DNA from 3 places in the Megasphaera sp. UBA4233 genome. Region 1 is predicted to be linked to each of the others. Evidence: riboswitches for the same ligand, from Rfam matches in the RefSeq annotation. Region 1 holds a riboswitch; each other region holds the start of a gene.

Region 1 (5,839 bases):
ATGAAGCTCTTGCAAAGAAAGCTGACCAAGCAGACTTAGAAAAAGCCAAAGTAGATACGGCGCTCCATGTTGATAAAGATGGCAAACTGGTAGTTGGTACAGATAAAAAAGTCAATAAGGCTGTCAGTGTAGAAAAAGGCTTCAAAGATGGAACGACAGAGGCCGGCCAGGGCAACATCGTCAGTGCCGATAACACGGTAGGTCAGAATCTGACTGCTTTGGATAATGCGGTTGCCACTAACCAGAAAGCCATTGGTACTGAAACGAAGGAGCGTGCAGCTGCTGACCAGACGCTGCAAGATAATATCGATGCAGAAGCTACTGCCCGTGATCAGGCCGTTGCACAGGAACGAGCTGAACGCAAGGGCGCTGATGCCGCACAGGATAAAGTCATCAAACAGGTCAATGACAATCTGGTAAGCTCTGTCAACACGATTAACAAGAACGTAGCTGATGGATTTAATGCACTGAGTGCCGTAGATTTGCAGGAAGCCCAGACCCGTGCAGCAGCAGACCAGACGCTGCAGAATCAGATTGCAAACAATACACAGGCTATCGGCACGACGAAAGATGGTAACTATGTCAAGAGCAATAATAGCGTTGGCCAGAATCTGAATGCCCTGGATGCCCAAGTAGGTCAGAATAGTGCTAATATCAATCAGTTGTTCAGTGATTACAGCTCTATGAAGACGGATATCAATAAAGTTGGTGCTCGTTCGGCTGCATTGGCTGGTCTTCATCCTCTCGACTTTGATCCGGCTAATAAACTCAACTTTGCTGTTGCTTCCGGTTCGTTTAAAGGAGAAAACAGCGTTGCTCTCGGCGCATTCTATCGCCCGAACGAAAATGTTATGTTCAGTGCTGCCAGCACTATGGGTGATTCTGACAATGCGTATACCTTTGGACTGAGCTTTAAGATTGGCCCGTCCTCGGCTAAGACAAAGACCACTTCGCCCGATGCGGAAGAACTGTACAAAGTTGTTGGTCAGTTACAGGATCAGTTAGCGGCTCAGCAGAAAGAAATTGAACAGCTCAAAGCAGAAAAAACTGCTAAATAACCTGCCATAGCAGAAACAACTGTAAAAGTAACATAGAATATACTATAAAAGGACCAGGGCCTGTCAAACGACAGGTCCTGGTCCTTTGTGTGCGGCATCGTAAGTACACATGCATCAGAATGGTAGTGACGACGCTTTTTATTCTTTTGTATCGGTAATCTTGTCTACGGAATAGCCGGCATTGACGACGGCTTTAAACATGGCTTTTTCATCCGCCTCATCGGTTACATGGACGGTAGCCCGTTTATCCATAAGGCTGACTTTGGCTTTCACGACGCCAGGTACGGCTTCCAACGCTTCTTTTACGTGGGCCGCGCAATGGTCGCACATCATGCCGCTGATATAGATATATTTTTCTTTTCCTTCCTGACTGGAACCGAAAAGGTTACTGAAGAATCCCATGTATATCCCCTCCACATCTCGTATATGAGAATGAATTTTATTATATACATCTATTATACGGAAGAAATGGCAAAAATACAAGTCAATGCAATCCGGTGTTTGTCTTATGAGTGCTACAGCAGTGTGCGGATAGCGTTGGCAATGCGGGTGGCCACGTATGGATTGTTCATGGTGTAGATGTGGATGCCGTCTACGCCGTTGGCCAGGAGATCTACAATTTGATCGATGGCATAGGCGATTCCGGCATCGCGCAGGGCGATATTGTCATGACCATACCGGGTCAGGATCTTCTGGAATTTCAGTGGAAGAGTAGCTCCGCAAAGAGTGACCATCCGTTCTATTTGTTTCTTGTTGGTTACGGGCATGATACCCGCTTCGATAGGAACGCGGATTCCAGCCTGGGTCGATTTGTCGAGGAAGTTGTAAAAATCGTGATTATCGAAGAAAAGCTGGGTGATGAGTTCGCTGGCACCGGCATCGACTTTGATCTTCAGATGGTCTATGTCTTCTGCCAGTGTTTTAGAATTGGGATGGCCTTCGGGATAGCATGCGCCGATGATATTGAATTCATCACCTGTCTGTTGACGGATGAAGGCGATGAGGTCACTGGCATGGGGAAATACGCATTTTGGTTCGATGCCGGGCGTTTTATCTCCGCGCAGGGCCAGAATATTTTCGATACGGTGTTCCCGTAATTTCTGCAATGTATCCAGTACTTCATCTTTGTCCAGGTTGATGCAGGGCAGATGGGCCGCCGTTTCGCAGTTCAGGCTTTTGATTTTGGAAGCGACTTCTACGGTGAGATTTCCTCCTTTGCCGCCGGCACCGCAGGTGACGCTGATAAAATCCGGATGGAGACCGCTCAGTTTTTCCAGCGTCGGATAGACCGTTTCAACGGGAATTTCTTTTTTGGGCGGAAAGACTTCAAAGGAAAAAACAGTTTTCTTAGAAAATAAATCACAAGTTTTCATCTACATACCCCTCGTCATGAAATAGTGTTATCAGAAGCTGGGAATAATAGCTCCGTTATATTTTTCTTCAATAAATTTCTTTACTTCCGGTGATTGCAGTGCTTTTGCCAGTTTCTGGATTTCCGGACGATTTTCATCACCGCGGCGTACGACCAGAACGTTGGCATAAGGCGAATCCTTGGATTCGGTGAATAAGGCATCCTGGAGCGGATTGAGTCCGGCTTCGAGAGCGTAATTGGTGTTGATAAGTGCGATATCTACATCATCCAGGGAACGGGGAATCTGGGCGGCATCGAGTTCGATGAACTGGAGGTTTTTGTCATTTTTTTCAACATCCTGCACGGTAGATGCGATACTGCCTCCGTTCTTCAGGCTGATCAGGCCGGCTGTCTGGAGTACGAGAAGTGCACGGCCACCGTTTGTAGGATCATTGGGGATGGCGACTTTGGCATTTTGTCCAAGCTGGGCCAGTTCCTTGAGCTTATGGGAATAGATGCCCATTGGTTCGACGTGGACCTTGCACAAGGCAACCAAGTCCGTACCGTGTTCACTGTTGAATTTTTCCATATAGGGTTCATGCTGATAGAAATTGGCGTCTAGTTCTTTATCCTGCAAGGCCAGATTGGGTTTGACATAATCTGTAAATTCGATAATATTCAGGTCTACTCCTTCAGTGATGAGCATGGGCTTGATTTCTTTCAGGATTTCCCCATGTGGTACCGGTGATGCACCGATAGTAATTTTGACATTCTGAGATACTTCCCGGCCACCGGCCGGTTTCTGTCCTCCGCAGCCGGTCATGAGAACAGCTGCAGCTCCTATAGCGATGGCAGCAGCGGTTATCCAGACTTTCCATTGTTTCATACTATCCCTCCTGTAATCTAAAGCCTCCAGAGGGCATAAAAAAGACTCTTTCCCGAAAGAGAAAGAGTACAGTGATTTTCTTTATCTCCCGGAATTTCTTCCGCAGGAATTGGCACCGTATTATCGGTTGCCGGGTTTCATAGGGCCCGTCCCTCCGCCACTCTGGATAAATGTATATACCGTCATAAGACAGTACGTAATGAAATTGTTGAAGTTATTTTACCATGATTGCAGAATTTGTCAAGGAAGAAAAAAGATTGGCTGATTTCTCTTGACTTTAAGAAAAAAAGCCGTATAATTACAAGTAATCTACATAGTATTGTCGATGAACGAAACGAGTACGTGTACAGCGACAGCTACAGCGAGCCGATGGCAGTGAGAGTTCGGCGCCGGTCCGTACAGGGAATGGATTCGGGAGATGCGGCCTGAACGGTGACCAAGTAGGGTTCGACGGTGTAGTTCCACCGCTATCAAAGAAACGTGTATCGCTCTTTTTGAGGGCCGTACATAGTGAGATGGGCTTTAAAGCCAATGTGGGTGGTACCGCGGAAGAATCAGACCTTTCGTCCCTTTAGAGGGATGAAAGGTTTTTTTATTGTTTAAGAGAGGATGAACAGGAATGCTGGAAATGAGAGATGTGACGTTCCACTACACAGACGGTACACCTGTATTGGAACATATGAACCTGACGATTGGTACCGGTGAATTTATCGGCCTGGGCGGCCGCAACGGCTGTGGGAAGACGACGGTAACCCGCTTGCTCATGGGTCTTGAAAAACCCGTATCGGGAGATATTTTCCTCGATGGGAAAAGAATCAACGATGAAGAAGCGGCAGCCCGCAGTCCCTATATCGGATATGTATTCCAGCGGCCGGAACGGCAGATGTTCCGACCGACTGTGCGGCAGGAAGTAGCTTATGGACCGGAACAGCTGGGCCGCAGCCGTGAAGAGGTTGCATCGGCTGTTACAGAGGCGCTGCAGGCTACAGGGCTGGAATCTCTGGCGGAAGCTTATCCACCCAATCTTAACCGGGGAGAAAAACAACGCGTTGCCATTGCGTCGGCCATTGCCATGCACACACAGTACCTTATCCTCGATGAACCGACGAGTGGCCAGGACAGTGCCGATAAAAAATCGCTCATGGCACTTTTGTCCCGGCTTCATCGGGATGGACTTACCATTCTTATCATCAGCCACGATATGGATATATTTGCCGAATACTGTCAGCGGGTCATCGTTATCGGACATCATACGAAAGCCTTTGACGGGACACCACAGGATTTGTTTACGAAAAGAGAAGACTTGTATGAATTAGGATTGAACCGGCCTGATGCCGTGACGTTGTCTCAGGCTGTAGCGGGACTTCCATATTGCAAGTCCGTTGATGAATTTACGGCAGCCATGCTGCAGCGTCTGGGAGGGAAATAAGATGAAACATTTTGTACCAGTAACAAAATTATTAGGCACTGTTGCTTTTTCGTTCTGGGCTCTCGTGTTGCACACGCCAGGCCCTCTGGCAGCCCTGGTCGTCATCGAACTAGTCCTTTTGGGCTTTACCGGCAATATAGCTCGCAACTTTAAGGCTGCCATGAGCCTGGCTGTCTTTGCTGTTTTCCTGGCAGTGGTACAACTTCTGGGAGGCGGTTCTCTCGAATCGGCTTACGTTACGGGACTTCGGATGCTGGCGATGACCATCGTATTTATCATCCTTCTCACGACAACGCGGCTGCAGGATTTGACAGCGGCGCTGGTCAAACAAATCCATATTCCATATGAATATGCGTTCATGTTTACAGCAGCACTGCGGTTTGTCCCCGATTTCATTGCCGAAAGCAAAACGGTTCAGGAGGCACAGGCCTGCCGGGGGCTTTCAACAAAAGGTAATGTCTTTAAGAAATGCATTCATTACATGGGTGTCATTCAGCCGTTGATGCTTAAATCCCTGGGGCGTTCAGAAACGATGGCGCTGAGCTTGGAATTACGGGGGTTTGGCAATAATGAACATAGCTTTATGGTAAATGTACGGCCAGCCGGCTGTGACTATGCCGTTATGGCTTTATTCGTGGGAGTGAGTGTACTTGTCGTGTATATGCGTATTTTTGGCATAGTCTGAGGGGGAACGGGAAATGAAACATATTGAAGATATCAGCACATTAGAATTTCATCACCGTCAGGGTGGACAATTCCGCTGGATTACCATTACGACGCTGATGCTGGCTATTGGTACTATCTTGCATCTCGTATCGCCAAGCGTTGGCGGTGTCACGCCAAACTGGACCATTGCAACGTACTGTGTGGCTATCTGCCTGACCAAACCGACCTATCGGCAGGCTCTGGGCATTGGCCTGGTAGCAGCACTGATCAACGTCCTTACCTCTAAATCAGGCTTTCCTTATGGCAATCTCATCAGTGAACCCATAGGAGCTCTGACTTGTGCTTTTCTGGTTAAAAATCTCGCTTTCCTGAAATTCCGCGGCCATTCGTGCCTGCCTGTCCTGACGGGCTTCGCGGCTACCTGTATGAGTGGCGGTGCTTTCGTCACG
Region 2 (5,839 bases), on a different contig from region 1:
TCGTCCATATCGGATTTTGCGATGGCTCCCTGACTGTACAGGGCCATTTTACGGTCGTAATCCCTCTGGGCATTGACCAGTGTGGCAGCGGCCGAATCGATAGCTGCACGCTGCTGATCTATCTGGCGCCGGCTTTCCTGTTCTGTCGTATTGGTCTGGGCAAAGCCAATCTGTATAGAACCTTCCATCGATTGTATCTGTGCATCGAGCTGGGCAATCTGGGCCTGGGTTTTAGCAATATCGAGGTCTACATCGGTACTGTCCAGTTCCATCAGGATGTCGCCGGCTTTTACTTCCTGCGATTCCTGCACGGCTTCCCGGATCAGTTTGCCACTGACTGATTGAAAGGATACTTTTACCTGCTCTGCCGTGACGATACCATCTTTTTTAATAATGCCCTGCGCGACGGCATCATTTCCCTTATACAGCAGCAGAATTCCACCGGCAATGAGGACGATGATAAAGAATATCCCCATATGCATCGCTTTTCTGCGCCATATCATATTTTGTCCGTCCATACTAAACAGTCCTTCCATCTATATATTTAGCTAGCTAACTAATTATATCTAATATCACACAGGGACTGTCAGTCAGACTTATCCTGTCAGTTTCTTCAGCAGTCCGATGAGTTCATTTTGTTCCTGTTCCGTGAGTCGTCCCATGAGTTTCGTAATGCGCAGATAATGACCGGGCAGTACTTTTTCCGTATAGGCCTTCCCGGCCGGTGTCAGCAACAGTTTCTTTGCCCGCCGGTCTTCCTGGCTCGACCGGGCTTCTACTAATCCATCCCGTACTAGTCGCTGTGACATGACGCTGATTGTCGCTTTGGTCACTCCTGTCTTTTCTGCCAGGTAACTCGGTGCAATGCCTTCCGGATGCTGGTGCAGGACGATGAGGACCCGCAGTTTACCTTCGCTGAGTTGATATTTTTTTTCCAGGACGTCATTGATATCACAACGTATTTCTTCGGCAGCCTGCATGATGCGCAACATGGCCAGTACTGCCGGAGGATTGATTTCCGGAATCAGGCTGGCATGTTGTTCCAGTTCTTCCCGTGTCGGAAACGCTTCAATTTTCATCACTGTCATCCCTTTATAATTAGTTAGCTTATTAACTATAAGTATAGACACTTTTTCTGAATTTGTCCATACTTGAGCCTTTTTTCCTACAGGCCCTTTACTTCATCAGGGATGTTGCGCGGCATGCTCCAGTCCACGATAATACCAGCGGACGAAATACAATTGAAGCAGCTATACCAGAATTTCCATTTTTTCTTCCAGATTTTCATCAAATGGCCCGCCTGTAGACATATTTACAGAATCTGCCCAGCCCCATCGTATAAGTATATGACAGGGTCCGGGGAATAAAGGTTTTCAACCAGTTTCGGACTTTTATGGTATTCATACTTTTTTTGTTATTTTCGTATGCTTGCCTTTTCAGTACTACTTCCTGGACTGTTCTTACTGCCATATGGCATACCTCCTTTATTCATACACATGAAATTTTGAAATAGCTTCCGTCAGTGAGCCATCAAATAAACCGGCGGCTTCAACAGGCTGGTTCAACAGACCCATTTTTATAAAGGAATTGATAATATCTTGTTCAGATTGAATTGTTTTTTCATCAAGAGGTGCTATTCTCCCTTTGCGCTGTGCTTCCTGTTCTTCAAATTGTTTTTGATATTCATCAGCCTTCTGATTCGTTTCTTTGGCATAAAAAGCCGCCCATTCCTTCGGATGCTGACGTATCCATTCATCGGCTTCATTGATTCGTTCCAGATAATCGATGAGAGCCGCTTTTTTCTTGGGATCCGCCAGGGCAGTGGAAGCAGCATACCAATAATAGTCGCCGGAAAGAATGCTTTCTGCTGAAGCCAGCGTAACGGCGCCTTTATTTTTGGCCTGAATAATACTATTTCCATATCCGGCATAGGCATCGACATCACCAGTGAGTACGGCCGACAGACCGTCTGATGTAGACATAGGCAGTGCTTCGATATCATTCCAGGAAAGGCCGGCTTCTTCCAGCATTTTAAACAGGAAATACTGGGCTGTCGTAGATTTGACATAGGCTACTTTTTTCCCTTTCAGGTCGGCGACCGTATGGATAGATGCTTTGCTTTTTGGGCCCGTAATCAGTTCCTGGTCCAAAGTTGATCCTTTTCGTATAGCGACGATTTTGAAATTCCCGCCATTATTGCTTAGTGAAGCAAAGATAGGTGGTATCTGACTGCCACAGCCTGCATCCAGCTGGCCTGCCGCCATGGCTTCCAATACCAGATTTCCACCGCGGAGATTGTGGAAATGAACCGTATAGGGCGTATCATCAAGACCGGCGGCCTGCAATACTCCCTGGGCGTTTTGGATTCCTGCCGCGCCGATATCCAGTGTCACTCCCGACAAATCACCCTCATAGGGATTAGAAGCATGGAAAGAGGCTTTTTCGCTTTTTGCCGTACCTGTACCGCCACAGCCTGCCAATCCCAGAATAAGAAAACAGATTATAACAAGCAGAATAGATATTTTTTTCATAACATTTCCCCCTTTGGCAATAAAAAAAGCTGAATACACCCGGTACACCTGCCTTGATGGCATACGTACCAGATGATTCAGCCTTCAGCTTTTCTGATCAGCTTTTTCTCCGTCCGTTCAATACGGACAATTTCATGTTTTTTGATGACGACGACTAGTTTCCCGTATTGCAGATTCCCCAGTGATGAGCGGATCTGTTGTTCTATCTCTTTCCGGTCCGGTGGTTTCCGGCAAATTCCTTGTCCCTGACAAAGGACGATGCGTTCATTGCGCTCCAACTGAATCAGCCGGGAATCCTGGATGACCAGGGCAATCTCTCCGGAACAGGTCTGTTGTATTAAATCCAGCGCATAGGTCAGTGCATTTCCCTGATTCGATGCTCCCCCTCTGTTTTTCATGTATCCCTCCTAAAAAAAAATCAGCATCCTGAAAGATGCTGCTCCCCTAGCCAGTCTCATCTTCCAGGTTTAATCCTGCTGGAATTGGCACCTTACCTTCCAGCAGGTTGCCGCAGCTTCACCGGGCCAGTCCCTCCGCTGCTCTTGATGACGCGCATTCTGTTGTTTCAGATCCGCGCTATGAATTTGTACACATACAGTCTATTCTGTTCATATCCGGTACCTCCTGATTCGTCAGTTTTTAATGTATACCGAAATAATACACTATATTCTCCTGCCTGTCAAGAAATTTAGAATTTAATTCTATATTTTTTATGTATATGCAGAATAATTATATCCCTATGTACACTATGCATTTTTTATTGTGAATCCGTTGTTCTTTTTGTGTATTAATTGTGATATGATTGTGAAAAAGCATATGAAAGGAACTCCCCCATGAACCTGAAATGCGTGTTGCTCCTGTTTATCCTGACAGTCATTCCCATGTTCTACGGCTCCAGCCAGGCAGCCGGATTTTCCACTTTTCCTGTAATCTTTCCTGATGATGTACAATCGGAGCCATTAGAAGACGAAGAAATTCTGAGGACGCAGAAAAATACCTATCCCTATGTCGAAATGCACGGTGATTACCGTTGGCTTTGGGGGAAAGGACGGTTTTCCGCTCATACTGCCCAGCCTGACAGAGAAAGCAGCCGGCATGATGAAACGATATATATGGCGACGCGCCGGCTGCGGATTTTTCCTTTCATCCATCTGAACGAACATACAACCATACGGACCCAGTTGGAAGATAACCGGAATGATAAAGACCATGACGCAGACCATCATCTTTATCTGGGCAGACTGTATATCCAACATGAAACGGAGCAGACGAAAGTAGAAGCAGGCCGTTTCAATTATTATCTGCTCGATGGCAATGTTATTGACAAAAAGGTGGACGGCCTGCGGTTCCGTCTCGGTCAGAAAGGGATTTCTCCCGGCAGCATTACGCTCTTTGCCGGCCGCACGACAGGCCCTGATGATGAACATCGGAAAATAGGATGGAGTCTCCTACACAGCAGGCTTAACGGCCGCTTCCAGAGCGATACGGCCTTTCTGGATTTCCGCAATGCCAGCAGTCTCCCACCGACGTTTCCATCATTAGCGGCTTACGGAATCTATCCGGGGCAGGCCGGTACGAGGTATGACCGGCAGCGCATCTTCCTGTGGCGCGGATCTTATCAGATACGGCCGGATTTGTCGGCCCGGCTGGAATGGCTCCACGCTTGGGGACGTCATGAGGTGGACCGGTACAGCCAGTCTGAAACGGGATTTGTCGCCTCCCTTATCTACGGAGAGCTGGATGAACGAAAACAAGGCTCCTACGAAGCATGGATCCGCTATTATGACCAGCCTGCTTCTACCATCCTGTACCACACGATGGATGCCGATGCGACATTTTTCCGCCGCATGGGATTCCGTGGCTGGGGACTCCGTCTGGACTACGTTCTCCAACCGGGACTTATCTGGGCTGTCGAAGGCTTTTCCCTGAAAAACCGTCACGATACCACCTATATGGCTTCTTTCCATGAATATGTCATCGGCACCAGTCTGACAGCTTATTTTTAGGGAGCCGACGCATATCCTTTATCGGCAGCTTCGACAGCAAGACCTACGATGCTTTTATGACCGGTCTTACTGAGCATATTGCTGATATGAAAGCTGACGGTCCGCTTGCTGATTCCCAGTTCGTCGGCAATTTCCTGATAGGACAGATTACGGCAGATCAGCCGGAGGATATCCAGTTCCCGCTCAGTCAGGGTTACACCACAGACACCGAACGTCACATTCCCCTGTACATCGGGATATATCTGCTCGCCTGCTACAGTCCGCTTCATGCACTCGATAAAGGCGGCCGCCGAACTTTCTTTATAGATGAAACTGTCGGCTCCGGCATCACGGGACATTTCCAAAAAACTAATATCCTGAAACCCGGTCATGATGATGATTTTCTGACCGGGATTTTTTTCTTTTAACCGCTTTGTCAATTCAATGCCACTGTTTTTCCCCTCCATGCAGATATCCATGAAAATCACATCCGGCTTTGTCAGGGAGCAGGCGGATTCGACCATTTCCGAGAATGGAATTGTTCCAACAATTTCTACATCATCACATTGAGATAAAATGGCTGCCAGTCCTTCGAGTAGAATTTTTTGATCGTCAATGACGAGTACGCGAATCATAGTTATCCTCTCCTTCTACGGACAGAACAAAATGAGGTTTTCCTTTCAGATGAAGTGCAGCGCCCATTTTTCTGACTCTTCGTTCAATTCCCTGCAGTCCATTGCCGGGCTGTATGGGTCCCAGGCACCCAATACCGTTATCACGGATTGTCAGTATCCGTTTTCCCGTAAGAGGAAGCTCTATCGAGACCTGGCTTGCCTTTCCGTGAAGCAGGGCATTGGTCAGGGATTCCCGGATAATACTTACCAGATCAGCCGCATCCTCTGTATCCGCCGGCAGAGCACCGGTCAGGGTGATGTCGATGCCAAGGCTGCAATAGGTACGGATGAGTACGTCCAGCCGTTCTGCCGGATTATCCGCCGTCTCGCGGCGCATATCTGCCAGGACATTTTCTACCAGTGGCAGGATTGCCGCATAATCGGTCGTATTTTTATTATTCAGGAGCTGCTGCAGGATGGTAATACGCTGCCCCATGAGATCGTGGATCTTATAGCGCATTTCTTCTGTCGTCCGCTGGGTTTGTATATCGACTAGATGATTGAGAAAATATTTCATTTTTTCATTCCGCTGTTCCAGAAGCTGGTTTTTCTGGTCCAACTCCCGGTTCACCCGGTCCAGATTCGTCACATCCAGTGCCGTGATCTGCCAGCCTGACTGATTCCTGAACTGGATATGATGCCGCTGCAG
Region 3 (5,839 bases), on a different contig from region 1:
TCCTGCCGCAAACTGATGCAAATACAATCATTTATCTGTTATTTTCGAGATGCTGGTTCCACATCGACACGATATCCTGTTTATGATCCGATACCCAACCTTCATCATAGTTGGGGAACAGATGAATCTGATCAATAGGCGTCATATACGAAGCCAGCTCGATATTTTTGCGAAGCGGCCGCACCGTCAGTTCCTTACCAGCCATTTCCTGAATCTTCTGTGAAATCATGTAATCGACAAATTTTTTAGCGTTTTCCGGATGTTTGCATCCTTTGATAATCTGCACCGATTCACCAGGGAAAATAGCTCCTTCTTTCGGGAATACGACTTTGACGGGAGCGCTGTTGCGGACATAGGTAGCTGCCGGGTCTTCCCAAGTGAGGCCTACCGTATATTCCCCATCGGCAACGCCTTTGTGGACAGCGCCGGAACTGTTCAGCATCTTGCCATCGAGATTCTGAATGAATTTATCCACATATTCCCATGCTTCCGGACTCATAGGATCACCATTTTTTCCTTTGGCATAGAGCATAGCCATGAGAGACTGGAATGCCGAACTGGAATTAGCCGGGTCGCCAAAGGCGATCTTACCCTTTAATGCCGGATTCAGTAGGTCATCAAAGGTCTCGATTTTCGTGTCACCAGCCAGATTCGTGTTGACGATAAGGACGGTAGGATCAGCAAAAGCTGGTGTGAAATATCCCGTCTTATTACGGAACGCTTCCATCATATTTTTATCTTCCGGCGACACATATTCCATGAATAAGTCTTTCTGGGATTCCAGCATCGTCTGATCTGCTGCCCAGAGGATATCGCCCTGTGGATTGCCCTTTTCTGACGAAACGCGTTTTAATAACGGTCCCGTACCGGCTACGACGACATTGACTTTGATTCCCGTATCTTTTTCAAAATTAGGAATGACCAGATTGTTCAGGCTTTCGCTACGGGCCGTATACACCGTAAGCACCTTATCATCACTGCCAGATGCACTCTTCTGACCACCTCCGCAGCCAGCCAATGAAACCAGTGTCGCCGCTGCAATCGCCAAGGTAATGATTCGTTTTGTGATTTGTTTCATCTTTCTGCTCCTTTCGCTTTACCAAATTCCGAAACACGTATTGCGCACTTTTATTGTACTGTATTCATATATATTGTCTATCCGGTAAAAGATAAAAAACATCTAATTTTCTTAATACATCCTATTTTTTCACATATAGTATATGTCATTTTTTATAAAAATTATCATATATTTCAATCAGAAATAATACAGCGCATTAAAAAACGGTATTTTTGCGGTCTGTATTTTTAGATATAGAAAAAACTAATACTTGACAAGAGAAAAAAACTATGCTAATATCTGCATCATCAACTGAATACGTTTCATCAAGAGCAGTCGAGGGAATGGCCCGATGACACTGCGGCAACCGCCATAAGGTATGGTGCCAACTCCATCGGATTATTCCGGCAGATGAATCATAGGATTAATAAAGCCGTCATCTGCATGACGGCTTTTTTGTTGATACGGACTTATTTTGTATACACACTCAGGAGAGGGGTACGAAACATGAAATCAGCTATTAAAAAAATCATTTCCGCCGGCCTCATCGCAGCTATCTGCGTATTTGCTGCCGGCTGCGGTTCCAGCAATGACAGCAAAGGCGACCAGGCAAAAAAAGAAATTAAAGTAGGGGTAACAGCTGGTCCTCATGCAGAAATCATGGATGAAGTAGCGAAAGAAGCTGCCAAACAGGGGATTACCATCAAAGTCGTAGAATTCAACGATTATGTACAGCCTGATAAAGCACTGGCCGAAAAAGACCTCGACATGAACTCCTACCAGCATCAGCCGTACCTTGACAATATCGTCAAAAAGCAGGGCCTGAAGCTCACGTCTGTTGGAAAGACGATTCTCATGCCTATGGCCGTTTATTCACACAAATATAAATCTCTCGATGAAGTTGCTCCGGGCAGCAAAGTCACTATTCCGAACGACCCGTCCAACGGCGCCCGTGCCCTGCTCCTCCTGCAGCAGGCCGGCCTGATCAAATTGAAGAACGGCGATTCCATCGAAGCTTCCGTTGCTGATATCACAGAAAACCCGAAAAATCTGAAATTCGTCGAACTCGATGCCGCCCAGACGCCGCGTTCTCTCGATGATACAGACATCGCCTGCGTTAATACCAACTACGCCATTCCGGCCGGTCTGAATCCGAAAAAAGATTCCATCCTCGTCGAATCCATTGAATCGCCCTACGCCTGCGTATTCGCTGTCCGCCAGGGTGATGAAAACAACGAAACATACAAAAAAGTCGTTCAGATTTATCAGTCCGAAGCGATCAAGAAATTTATCAACGATAAATATCAAGGAACCATCCTGCCTGCATTCTAATAGCCGGCAAAACGGCCTGTCACATCGGTGACAGGCCGTTTTTTTCTAAGCGTCTGCGTTATATTAAAGTTCGATGGTACAAACAATAAATCTTGTATATTATACATTAAAATTTTTCTCGTAAAATTTGACAAATGTGTGATATAATAGAAGTGTCTCGCAGACAATACGCATACCAAAGGAGTGAATCATATATGGAATACACATTTACCAATGATAATTTCAATCAGGAAGTCCTGCAGTCCGATAAACCGGTCCTCGTTGATTTCTGGGCCACCTGGTGCGGTCCCTGCCGTATGGTAGCCCCCGTCGTCGAAGAAATAGCTAACGAACATCCGGAATACAAAGTAGGCAAAGTCAATGTAGATGAACAGCCGGAACTGGCCCAGCAGTTCAATGTCATGAGCATCCCGACTCTCCTGGTCTTCAAGAATGGCCAGCTCTACAAGAGTTCTGTCGGTGCTCAGCCGAAAGCCAGTATTCTGGCACTCTTCGATTAATGACGAAAGGAGGATTCCCTTGCATACGTATAAACCGAGTGGCATCTGTGCCACACAGATTGATTTTGACGTCAGAGATGGAAAAGTCTATGATGTCGCCTTTACAAAGGGCTGTCCCGGCAATCATCTCGGCCTTTCCAGCCTTGCTGAAGGAATGCCCGTCACCGAAGTCATCCGCCGTCTGGAAGGCATCCGCTGCGGAGAACGCACTACGTCCTGTCCGGATCAGCTGGCCCAGGCATTAAAAGAATACGTCTGATCTGGTTATCCTGACCGCTTAAAAGGGGATTGTACCAGCATGAGTAACCTCTCATGCCGGTACAATCCCCCTTTTATATTTTCACAATGAATCAAATTTTAAGGTCAGCTTCCGAATACAAGACCGCATAACCAGCCATGGCGATGTGACCATCTTCTATATGGCAGTACAATTCGCCGCCACGGCGTGACGCCTGATAGGCAACTAAATCACTCTTACCTAGTTTTTCTGCCATGACCGGGATAATATGACAATGCCCGCTGCCGCATACCGGGTCTTCCGGCACGGATAATTTGGGAGCAAAGGAGCGGCTGACACAGTCATACTCCGTTCCTTTTGCCGTAACATTGCACAGCAGTCCATCAAGGTGTTTTAGTTTTTCCATATCGGGCTGGCATTCCCGGACCTGTGTTTCATTTTCCAGTACACAGAGAAGGTCCCGGGCCATGTATGCTTCTACCGGGCGGACTCCCAGCGCGTTTTCCATGGCATCGGTCACAGGCACCGGTTTCATATCATAAGCGGGAAAATCCATGGAGAACAGCTCACCTTTCCGGGTCACTGTAAGCACGCCGCTCAATGTATGGAAGACGAAGGTATGGCACTGTGGTTCGATAAAGTTTGCCAGGACAAAGGATGTTCCCAGCGTCGCATGGCCGCAGAGGTCGATTTCTCCGCCTGGCGTAAACCAGCGCAGGCGGTATCCGTCTTTTTCCTTTACCGTAAAGGCGGTCTCTGACAGATTATTTTCTATGGCGATGTTCTGCATCAGTTCATCGGAAGGCCAGGAATCCATGACGCATACAGCAGCCGGATTTCCTTTGAATACTTCTTTCGTAAACGCATCGACAACATAACATTTCATACCTCATTCCTCCTCATTCAATACGAACCTGTTTCTGATACGTTCATCATAACACAGGAGAAAACGCCCTGCCATAATCAGCCTGACCTGTCTTTTTGTTTCTGTAAACCTGCTTCACCGGCCGTAACGAACCGCAGAAGCAGCATCTGCAGGTGAAACCACGCATCATCTTTCTTCCAGTGATGATGGCGATTCACAGCATAGGCGCCATACATTTCAAAGGTAAATACGGCTTCTGCTTCTTCCCGGCTCAGGCCATACTGCTGCATGAAGCCGGGAATCTTCTTCTTTTCCAGTTCATATATGCGTTCCAGAATATACCCGGCCAAACTCTCATCTTCAAAGAGTGCCTTGTACGCCGGCGCATGGGCTGCCCGGTGACAGGCCGGCAGCAGCTCATACTGCTTGCGCAGCGCCTGTTCATTTCCTGTACGCGCAATCCGGGCCAGTTCATCCCGCCGTTTTTCATCTGTAAGTGGCGACTGCTGTTCTGCTATTTCCAGAGCATCGGCAATGACTTCATCCAGTACGGCGTATACATCCCGGTAGTGCAGGTAAAATGTAGCCCGCGTCACGTCTGCCCGGCGGCATAAGGCTGTCACCGTCACCTTTTCAAAAGAAAACTCCTGAAGCATAGTAAGGAATGTATCTTTAATGACCTGCCTGGTATACCGTGTCCGCCGGTCACTCTTATACGGCTTCTTCCCGCTCATCCCTGCCACCTCTTTTTTGCATCATCTGTACGAGTTGCTCTCATTATAGGAAACAAAACTTGATACCGTCAATAGAAAAAATCAGAAAATCATCGGCACATCCCGCTATAACTTGACAAAAACGCGAATCTGTCAGGAACTGTTCCATTCCGCACCAGTTGTCTATTGTGTTCTGACCGGTCCTGCGTATACTAAACCTATACACCGGTGCATCATTTCCTATCCCATGTTACAGGAGGTCATCGTTATGAATATTCAGCAAATCCGCAGCGCTACACTGCGCATCACTATCGGTAATACGACATTTCTCATCGACCCCTGGCTCGCCGATACGGGAACAGCCGGCTCTTTCCGGGACTGGGGCGGCAATCAGCCTCTGACAGCATCTCAGGCCGCTATTCCCATGCCCATGAAGCCCCTTCCCTGTCCTAAATCCACCATCTTATCCTATGTCGATGCCTGTATCATCACCCATATCCATCCGGACCACATTGATGTGGATATGACCTGTCATACGGTCGGAGCCCCGCTCCCCAAACACCTTCCCGTCTTTGTCCAGAACGAAGCCGATGCCGCAGTCCTGACACAATCAGGCTTTACGGATGTACGCCTTCTGTCTCCGGATCCGCTCAGTTTCTCATCCATTACACTGCGCCGTACTCCCGGCCGCCATGGCACCAATCAGCCCAGCGGCATTTCCAGCGGCGTCCTTTTTCAGGCTCCCGGAGAGAAAACGCTCTATCTGACCGGCGATACCATCTGGTACGATGGCACGGCCCAAGTTGTATCCACCTATCAGCCCGATATCATCATCGCAAATACGGGAGCGGCAACACTGCAGAACTGCGGGCGTCTCATCATGGACACGGGCGACCTGCTGGCCATGCACCACGCTCTCCCGACAGCACAGATTATCGCCACCCACCTGGACAGCGTCCCCCACAATCTCTTTACGCGTCGTATATTGCAGGAGCAGCTGGAACTGGCCGGACTCCCCCACACCATCTATATACCGGCAGACGGAGAAACTCTGACCTTTTAACGAGGTCTTTCGGTTCCACCTGTTTCATTTTACTTCCTTTTGTGATATACTAAACTCCGTATCTCATGATA

What was found. A riboswitch is a leader RNA that binds a small molecule or an ion and turns the genes downstream of it on or off. The one in region 1 is predicted to bind S-adenosylmethionine.
Region 2: another riboswitch for S-adenosylmethionine. It lies ahead of B2U90_RS03820 (DUF2292 domain-containing protein); the one in region 1 lies ahead of B2U90_RS02440 (MetQ/NlpA family ABC transporter substrate-binding protein).
Region 3: another riboswitch for S-adenosylmethionine. It lies ahead of B2U90_RS01360 (MetQ/NlpA family ABC transporter substrate-binding protein); the one in region 1 lies ahead of B2U90_RS02440 (MetQ/NlpA family ABC transporter substrate-binding protein).

Annotation. Positions count from the first base shown of each region.
Region 1 is NZ_DGXL01000011.1:29,570-35,408, reverse strand. It holds gene B2U90_RS02455 (YadA C-terminal domain-containing protein) at 1-1,058, shown strand, start outside; gene B2U90_RS02450 (heavy-metal-associated domain-containing protein) at 1,197-1,460, opposite strand; gene metF (methylenetetrahydrofolate reductase [NAD(P)H]) at 1,574-2,431, opposite strand; gene B2U90_RS02440 (MetQ/NlpA family ABC transporter substrate-binding protein) at 2,462-3,295, opposite strand; SAM riboswitch class I at 3,374-3,468, opposite strand; gene B2U90_RS02435 (energy-coupling factor ABC transporter ATP-binding protein) at 3,915-4,724, shown strand; gene B2U90_RS02430 (energy-coupling factor transporter transmembrane component T) at 4,726-5,409, shown strand; gene B2U90_RS02425 (tryptophan transporter) at 5,423-5,839, shown strand, end outside.
Region 2 is NZ_DGXL01000014.1:151,893-157,731, forward strand. It holds gene B2U90_RS03800 (HlyD family secretion protein) at 1-518, opposite strand, end outside; gene B2U90_RS03805 (MarR family winged helix-turn-helix transcriptional regulator) at 597-1,079, opposite strand; gene B2U90_RS03810 (hypothetical protein) at 1,166-1,288, opposite strand; gene B2U90_RS03815 (ABC transporter substrate-binding protein) at 1,485-2,531, opposite strand; gene B2U90_RS03820 (DUF2292 domain-containing protein) at 2,609-2,929, opposite strand; SAM riboswitch class I at 2,983-3,083, opposite strand; gene B2U90_RS03825 (hypothetical protein) at 3,365-4,537, shown strand; gene B2U90_RS03830 (response regulator) at 4,534-5,151, opposite strand; gene B2U90_RS03835 (histidine kinase) at 5,129-5,839, opposite strand, start outside.
Region 3 is NZ_DGXL01000006.1:121,833-127,671, reverse strand. It holds gene B2U90_RS01365 (ABC transporter substrate-binding protein) at 32-1,078, opposite strand; SAM riboswitch class I at 1,378-1,475, shown strand; gene B2U90_RS01360 (MetQ/NlpA family ABC transporter substrate-binding protein) at 1,565-2,389, shown strand; gene trxA (thioredoxin) at 2,524-2,889, shown strand; gene B2U90_RS01350 (TIGR03905 family TSCPD domain-containing protein) at 2,909-3,148, shown strand; gene B2U90_RS01345 (PhzF family phenazine biosynthesis protein) at 3,240-4,013, opposite strand; gene B2U90_RS01340 (TetR/AcrR family transcriptional regulator) at 4,091-4,726, opposite strand; gene B2U90_RS01335 (MBL fold metallo-hydrolase) at 4,974-5,768, shown strand.